2 regions of the Sulfobacillus sp. hq2 genome follow, and region 2 is predicted to be linked to the other one. Evidence: riboswitches for the same ligand, from Rfam matches in the RefSeq annotation. Region 2 holds a riboswitch; the other holds the start of a gene.
The links. A riboswitch is a leader RNA that binds a small molecule or an ion and turns the genes downstream of it on or off. The one in region 2 is predicted to bind cobalamin.
Positions count from the first base shown of each region.

Region 1: linked by a shared signal. The riboswitch ahead of cobT (nicotinate-nucleotide--dimethylbenzimidazole phosphoribosyltransferase) and the one ahead of CO251_RS00430 (bifunctional precorrin-2 dehydrogenase/sirohydrochlorin ferrochelatase) in region 2 are both predicted to bind cobalamin.

Region 1 is NZ_NWUL01000047.1:184,990-189,388, forward strand. Features, by position in the region: gene CO251_RS14380 (FAD-dependent oxidoreductase) at 1-60, opposite strand, end outside; gene CO251_RS14385 (putative PEP-binding protein) at 279-1,877, shown strand; cobalamin riboswitch at 2,038-2,215, shown strand; gene cobT (nicotinate-nucleotide--dimethylbenzimidazole phosphoribosyltransferase) at 2,321-4,087, shown strand; gene CO251_RS17265 (hypothetical protein) at 4,234-4,399, shown strand, end outside.
Region 2 is NZ_NWUL01000008.1:25,150-29,548, forward strand. Features, by position in the region: gene CO251_RS00400 (hypothetical protein) at 1-382, shown strand, start outside; gene CO251_RS00405 (PadR family transcriptional regulator) at 351-725, opposite strand; gene CO251_RS00410 (carboxymuconolactone decarboxylase family protein) at 783-1,160, opposite strand; gene CO251_RS00415 (class II aldolase/adducin family protein) at 1,188-1,859, opposite strand; gene crcB (fluoride efflux transporter CrcB) at 2,009-2,416, shown strand; gene CO251_RS00425 (CrcB family protein) at 2,413-2,805, shown strand; cobalamin riboswitch at 2,875-3,004, shown strand; gene CO251_RS00430 (bifunctional precorrin-2 dehydrogenase/sirohydrochlorin ferrochelatase) at 3,084-3,776, shown strand; gene cobA (uroporphyrinogen-III C-methyltransferase) at 3,761-4,399, shown strand, end outside.

The DNA of each region.
Region 1 (4,399 bases), on a different contig from region 2:
CAAGGCCAGGTCCCTTGCCACCCCCAATCCAGTAGCGCCCGCCCCTATCACCACGACCATTTTCCTACCTCCCATTAAAAAAGCCCGACGACACCTGAGGGGTGTCGCCGAGCTCTCTTTATCTCTGCTCAGACAAATACCGTGAAATTTTCGACTCGCTATTGACTTCATAAAATATTATGAATCATAGTGAAAGCATTGTAAAGTGCCTCGTGGTTGGGAACACGAATACATCCTCAACGCTCTCCCACAATTTATCAAGAGAAGGTGACATATAAATGCACTATTCCTGTCGTGTGTTATCTCCCGGGAGCACCACTGGCCCTATTCATATCGTACAAGCCACCTCAGAAGCGCCTAGCACATCCACCAACGTGCAACAAGCCCGGGAGAGCGCTGCCTTGCAATTAGAGACGCAGGCCCAGCACGTTTCTACCGGGGCGGATATCTTGTTAGCCCAAAAATCCATGTTAGAAGATCCCGAACTCCTTGCCCGCGTCGAAGCGCTCATCAGCAGCGGTGTTAGCGCGTATAGTGCCATCGCTCAGGCTTGCGACGAATTTGCCAACACCTTGCTGCAAGTTGACGACCCGTACCTCGCCCAACGTGCGGCGGATATTCGCGAAGTGGGTCAGTTATGGCAAAATGCGTTGGCCCCTGTTCAAGAAGATGCCTGCCCACAAGGCTCTATTGTGCTCTGTGAGACCCTTTTGGTCCAAAACATTTTGACATGGGCCGAAATCCCGGTCGCTGGGGTGATTTGCACGCAAGGCAGCCCCCTGATGCACGCCGCCCTCATTGCTCAAAATCTTGGGATCCCTGTAGTTGTTATGGACAAAGCCGCCATTCGTGACATGCATGAAGGACAAGTTGTCAGCATCGATGGTGCCAATGGCGTGGTCGATACCGAGGCCCAAGCTCCTGCTTCAAGCCCCACTGAGCAGGGATTGCTAGGTCATACAAACCCCATCACCCTCCCAAGCGGGCGAACGGTTGAGGTGCGCGCCAACATCGCATCCCTCGTCGAAGCCGGCCGAACCACAGCGGTTGGCGCAGACGGGGTAGGGCTTTTTCGCACGGAAATGCTGTTAGAACAAGCCGGCCGTCTCTTATCCATCTCCGAACAAGAAGAGATATACCGTGATGTTCTTCGGAAGAGTTCAGGACCAGTGATATTCCGAACTTTTGACATTGGAGCCGATAAATCGCTGGCCTTTTTAGACATGCCCTCTGAGCCGAATCCTGCCTTGGGCACACGCGGCATGCGGTTATACCGGACCCATCCTACCTTGTTTCAGGACCAATTAACCGCCCTTTACCGGGCCTCCGAAGTCGCTCCCATGTCCATTATGTTTCCGATGGTAACAACCACCGAGGACTGGGATTTTTGTCGCGATCAGGCTAAGCGCGTGGCTTCCACGGTGTCATCATCCCCGGCCAATGACGTTAGCCTCGGCGTCATGATCGAGGTGCCGTCCTTAGGATTTTTAGTTCCCGAACTTGCCTTACATGGCGCCCATTTTGCCTCATTAGGCACGAACGACTTGTCGCAATACTTCTTTGCCACCGATAGGGAATCGGACGCTTCTTATCATAGTGGTCTCGCCCTGCTCCGCTTCATCCACGCCATTGCAGCGAGTGCACGCGACGTTCAGTTGCCATTAGGTGTTTGTGGAGGATTAGCGGCCGATGTCCCGTGGGCCATTTTGTTTGCGGCCATGGGCATTTATTCCTTAAGCGTGCCTCTTCCTTCTGTTCAACCCATAAAGGCCGCTCTATCCCGCCACCAGGAGTACGAGAAGCTGGTTGCACAAGCTATTCAAGGCGCCCATGATTATGCACGGATAATGGACTTGCTAAGACAAGAGGGACCATAAGGACAACGATAACGGGGGTTTCGCGCTTTATTCAAAAGGCCTCCTCTGCAAACAACCATGAGCCCAGGACATGTGGAGAGCTTTTTTGCTGGATTCGAGCAAGCCTTCTTGTCTTTCTTTACCAATTTTAGGTTTGTTGGAATTTCTCCTGTACGCTACAATGCTCATAACGTCATTGGGTGCCCGAACGGGAGAATAGGAAATCCGGTGGAAGTCCGGAGCGGTCCCGCCACTGTAATCGGTGAGACGCATCAACACGTCACTGCCCCTTTTGGGGTGGGAAGACGATGCTACGATGACCCGAAGCCAGGAGACCTGCCCAATTGACAAAGGCTACGAGGGCGTGATGGTAAAATGCCTGACCTATTAAGGTCGGGCATTTTTTTCACCCCATCTTGGCCCAACTCGTTCTAGAACTTACGGTGACTAAGGAGAGAACAACGATGGCAACAACTTTAACTGACCTCGATCAAGTACTGAACAACATTTTGCCTAAGGACCGATTGATTCACCGCGACATGCAAAATCATTTAGATGCCTTAATCAAACCTCCTGGGAGTTTAGGCCGGTTAGAACGCTTGGCGTGTCAGCTCGCGAGCGCCGAGCGCACCCTCAGACCTGCTGTCGATCCAGCGATTACGCTCATTTACGCAGGCGATCACGGCGTCGCATCGCTCGGGGTATCACAATATCCGGCAAGCGTAACAGCCCAGATGCTCAGTGCCTATCAACACCAATTTGCCGCCATTTCCGTTTTGGCGCGTCATGCTGGGAGTGTTGTAAAAGTCATTGACGTCGGCGTGAACGGCGAATGGACCAATGACGATCGTGATAAGATCGTTGTCTCTCAAAAAATTCGGCCCGGAACCCGCAATTTTGTGGACGAGTCCGCCATGACGCCGGACGAATGCCTGATGGCGCTTACTATAGGCATTCAACGCGCAGAAGCCGCCCATGCCCAAGGCTACCGTGCGATTTTATTAGGAGAAGTGGGCATTGGCAATACGACCATTGCCGCCGCCTTAGCGTCGGCGTTATTAAATGAATCGCCCCGCACCATGACGGGACACGGCACGGGCATTGACCAAGACCATTGGGAACACAAAATCCGAACGGTTGAAGCGGCACTGAAACGCCATCATCGACCGGATTTAGAGCCTTTTGACGTCCTTACACGACTCGGAGGGTATGAAGTTGCGGCCATGGTGGGAACCATTTTGGGCGCAGCCCAGCACCATATCGTAACCATTTTGGATGGCTATCTCACCGGTGTTGCGGCCTTGCTCGCGGTGCGTTTAGCCCCCGCCGCGGTCGACTATCTTGTCGCCTCCCACCAATCCGCAGAACCGGGCCATGGCCGGGTACTAAGCGCTTTAGGCCTAAATCCTCTGTTGGAATGGGGCTTGCGCTTAGGGGAGGGCAGCGGCGCCGCATTAGCTTTGCCCCTGCTGCGTCAAGCCTGCGCCATCGCTAGCGAAATGGCCACATTTGAAGAAGCCGGGCTGACTGAAACCCCTGCCCCCCTTGAATCGCCTTGGGCCATCACACGCCATCAGTTTTCCTGGCCTGAGCGTGCAGCCGTCTACCGGGCCATTGAAAGCCGTCGCGATATCCGGCAGTTTCGTTCCGACCCCGTGCCTCCCGAGATTTTAGAGCGCTTGTTGTGGGCGGCCCATCATGCGCCATCTGTCGGCTTTTCACAGCCGTGGGACTTCATTCTAATTACAGATCCCGCCATCAAACAACAATTAAAAAGCTTAGCAGATCGCGAACGACAAGTTCAAAAGCTGTACTTTGATGACGACCGCGCTCAACAGTTCTTACAGCTGAAATTAGAAGGATTACTCGAGGCGCCCATTGTCCTAGTGATTACCGCCAACCTCGAACGCGGAGGACCCGAAGTGCTTGGCCGCCACACGATGGAGGAAACGACTCTCTATTCTGCCGTATGTGCGGTGCAAAATCTTTGGCTTGCCGCCCGCGCGGAAGGTGTCGCCGTGGGCTGGGTAAGTTTATTTGAACCGCGTCACCTGCGCCAAGTTCTGGAAATCCCTCCTGGTATTCAACCCGTTGCCGTCCTGTGTGTCGGCTATACTGATCATTTCCCGCCAGAACCACAACTGAAAACAGTTCGGTGGGCGGATGCCCTCGCCGTCAAAGAGTTAGTGCATTGGCAAACTTGGACCGGAACAACGCCTCCTACGCTATAAGAAGCAACGCACACTAGGCAAGAGCCCTTCCGGGGCCGTGTCTATCCACAGCACGGCCCCTGTCACAAATTTCTTGTAACCGGCACGGGAACAGCCGCGTTGTTCTAGACAACGGCATTATTTTGCCACCAAGGAGGCCTCATAACATGTTCACACGACAATATGGCATCATCAGCGCAGCCATATTTTTGGGCAGTATAGTCCTCGTCGGCTGTGGCACCAAGAGGCATCCCGTGACCGGTTCTCACCATAATCATTCACGAACTGTGAATCCATCCTATTCCACATCCCCGCCGACCACACCGTCATCAC
Region 2 (4,399 bases):
GGGATATATTGCGCCTGCACCGTTGCCGTGGATGCCGGTGCTGTTTCAACCCGATGTCAGAGATATTGAACGCATGTTGCGTACAGTTCACGGATGGCAAGGATGGGATATTGGGGTGGATTTACGTCCGCTAAGCGTGGGGGTTGTCGCTCAATCGGTCGATCAAGCCGTGATACATATCTCCAGCGGGCTTAGACAACCCTTAGAACAGGGGTTGCAGCTCTTACGTTCGATGAATCCTCGTCTCGAGTTCATTGCCACAGGACCTGATCCTAACAATCTGTCGAGAAAACTGGGATTACCGTCTCTGGACGCCGATGCTTCAACCGATACCGGTTTGCGGAGGCTATTTAAGCGTCGGCACCGGAAGAATTCTCATTGACAATTTGGCGATAGGTGGCGAGAAATGAGGCCAGGGATTGTTGACGTACTTCCATTTCGCGGACCCATTCTTCAAGGCGCAGACGGCCATGGTCCGTCAATTGGTATTGGCGGATGGGAGCGCCGCTATCTTCTGTCACCCATGTTGAATGCAAGCAGCCGGTAGCTTCGAGTTCGCGCAACAAGCGGTAAATACGGCCACTGTCAACCGTCCATTCCTCGGGTAATACAGCGGTTAGACGATTCAGCAGATGGCCGCCATGGTCAGGTTTTTGCATTAACAACAACAGAATAAAGGCTTCAAGGTGTTTGCCCGTTTGATATCGTCGTAAATTCTCGGACATAAATAAGGCCTCCTGCAACCAATGAGAAAAGAGGCCGACCAGGCCTCTTTTTTTGCTTTAGGCGTTTTGGGGTTGTAAAATGCTTTCTAAGCCTTCTAGTGACGCAGAATAGACGGCCGTCCCGGCAATAAACTGGGCATGGGCCATCACTGCCCCAACTTCTTCGTGGGTCAGACCGGCTTTCAAGGCCGCTTGCATATTGTTACGAATACACATGGGCACCCGGGTCACTAAAGCCGCTGCCAAATTGACAATCGCAATGGTTTTTTCATCCAGCGGGCTGTCTTCCCGGTAGAGCTTGGCAGCCGTGGATTGTGCTTCAGAAATGTTGGGGTTGATTTCTGCGAGATAACGACGCAGTTTCATAGGACGCCCTAACTTGACTTCTTCTTGATGAATTTGTTCGAGAATCTTAGCTTTTTTGTCTTGGTTCACGGGAATATCCTCCTCTAATTGGACGGCTTATCGGCTGCTGCCAAACGCCATCATGCGTTCTTTGACTTGATCAATGGCCTGGGCCGGTAGCTCCTTGGCGCCCCCGAGGCTTGCTGCCATGATATAAAGTTCTGCAGCTTCATCTAAGGTGCCCAGCAAACTTGCGGTCCGCATGGGGGTGTCATTAAAGACAAGCACACCGTGGTTCGCCATCATCAAGGCCGGTAGCCCCGGATGGTTTTGGGCGATTTCGATAATGCTGTCAACAGAGGCACGGGATCCGCGTGGGGCCCACGGCACGACAGGGATGGGTTCACTGACGCCAAAACGCAGGAGCGGCTCATAAATTAACGGAATGGGCTTTTGCGCGACGCCAAATGCGGTAACGTGTGGTGCGTGGGTATGAATAACTGAGCCGACCGAATCCCTGACCCGGTAGATGCCGGTGTGCATCTCGATAATTTCTTTCATCGTCGGCTCCATTTCGCCTTCGATCACGGTGCCATTTAGGTCAACCAAAGCAAAATCGTCTAACGTTAAATTTTCAATACTGCCGCCTTTGGTCATAATAATGTGGTTGTCACCAACCTTGGCAGACAAATTGGCATGGTTGCCGCGGAAAAGCAAGCCATGTTCGGCAAGATAGTGAGCAGCCTCGACTAACTGCTGCTTGGCTTGATTCTGAGAAAGCATCGTCATGAACTTCCCTCCTTGCATCTTCGCTTCATGAGGTTAAGATCCCCCAAAAGGGGCTTAATCTATGCATCTGATATCTACCTTATAAAACATTATTCATTATGTAACAAAAAATACTATAGTGCAATACTCAGTATATAAATCGAAGGAAATTGCTAAGGTATACCTATAATAAAGAACAAAGGGAGTGTTCAGGACTGGCTTTAGTCTGGGTTTTTTTGGGCGGATTTGTCGGGGCGGTGGCGCGGTTTGAAGCCGGTCAATGGATAGGGCAGCGCACAATAGGACCTTTTCCGTGGGGAACGTTTTCGATTAATACCGTGGGTAGTTTGTTTATTGGTTTGCTCTTTGCGCGTCCGCTTGCCCCTCCCCTTCTCAATTTATTGGATGTGGGTTTTACAGGAGCTTTTACAACTTTTTCTACGTTTAGTTATGAAACCTTGCGTTTAATGGAAGAAAAACTCTATCGAACGGCGTTCTTGAATGCGGCGGTAAGTTTGGCTACGGGGCTTGGAGCCGTAGCCCTAGGCATCAGCATTGGAAGAGGGATGGGGATATGAAAAGGCATGTTTGGGTAGCTATAGGCATCGGTGGAGGACTCGGAGCTCTTGCTCGGGCGGGTGTGTCTACTCTGGGAGACGTGGGGTGGTTTCCTTTAAATTTCTTTACGATTAATATTGTGGGAAGCTTTCTCATTGGCATTGTCATGGCATTAAGTGTGGAATATGAACTGTTGCCTGCCGCCTGGAGAATGTTCTTAGGTGTCGGATTCTTAGGAGGATTTACGACGTTTTCAACCTATATGTTAGGGGTGCATGATTTGTTGCGTACATCGCTCTGGCATGGGGTTGTCTATCTATTGGGGTCTTGGGGTATTGGTCTTGTTGCCGTCTATGGCGGTCTTGTCGCAGTACGGTCTCTTCTGCATTGGGTTAAAACCGCCGAGTAATCCCACCAGGTTTTAGTTTGCCACCCGCTCTAGCCGGTTTGGCGTGGACATGGTATCATGACCCATAACGACATATCACACTTTAAAGGTGCCTGCATTCGCAGGAGAATAGGGAATCAGGTGCAAAACCTGAGCGGTCCCGCCACTGTAATTCCTCAAAGGAAGAGCCAGGAGACCTGCCTTTAAAGTTTGTTTCACTCGTATTCGCGGAAATAGGGGTGGCATTTTCTTTATTTGTTGGAAACTGTCATCCTCTCGTCCAATCGGGAGGATTTTTTATGGGCTATTTACCAGTTATGATGAACTTACAACGCCTTCCGGTGCTCATTGTGGGAGGCGGCGCGGTGGCAGCGCGCAAGGCCAAGAAATTCATCGCACAAGGCGCAAGGCTTACCATTATCAGTCCTACTCTTCATCCGACACTTTATCCTACGCTTACGGACGCCTCCTTACCGGGCTCTTTGCATTGGATTCCTCGTTCATATCACGCTGGCGATTTACAAGATATGCGTTTGGTTATCACTGCCACGAATTGTGCTGAAGTGAATCATGCGGTGATGTCCGACGCGCAGGCGTTGAATATTTTGGTGTCGGATGCCAGTCACGAAGACGAGAGTGACTTCATGATGATGGCAGACCATTGGCATTCGAATCATCTTGTCACGGCAGTTTCTACGACGGGCATATGGCCGGCTGCTGCCCGCGAGGTTCTACGTCATCATTCCCAATACCTAAGCCCTTGGTGGAACGACGTCATAGCGGTTATGAACAGCCTGTTGGCTGAGCTCGAAGCCGTTCCGGACCCTGCAAGACGGGCTAGCCTGCGTCGGGCACTGCGCTCTTCTTCTCCTTCAAAGTGGTTGGATCAGATCGATAAACAGGGGCCGGAAGGATTAAGGCCCTCTATGCATCAATGGCTCAGTCGTCTTGCTGGGGTTGAAGGAGGTCAAGGCGTATGGGGCGAGGAGTAGGGCGCGTTTTTCTCGTAGGCGCGGGACCTGGGGACCCACGGCTCCTGACCCTTAGAGCTAAGACGGTGTTAGCATCGGCTGACGTCGTGGTGTATGACCGCTTGATCCACCCCAATGTAATGGACCTGGCCCCTGGTCATGCGCGCCATATCTATGTGGGCAAAGAGCACGGCAAAGCCAGTGCGCGCCAAGACGACATTCATGCCATTCTTTTAGAACACGCCAAGACGGGGGCTGATGTTGTCCGGTTAAAGGGCGGAGATCCGTTGATTTTTGGTCGAGGGGGCGAAGAAGCCGAATTTCTTCGTGCCCACCAGATTGACTTTGAGATTGTGCCAGGGCTAAGTGCCTCATCTGCTGCCTTAACCTATGCCGGAATTCCTATGACCCACCGTCACAGAATTCAAGGGGCGACGATTGTGGCGGGCTATTCGGGCCATTTTCCTTATTCGTGGCAACCGCACCATACATGGATCATTATGATGGGGCTCGAAAAAGTCGATATGCTGGTGCAAGAAGCGCTCGCCCAGGGATTTCCGCCGCAATTGCCTGCTTGTGCCATTGAATGGGGCACATGGGGTCACCAACGTTTAGTGGCGAGCGAGTTGGCTCAATTGCCCAAC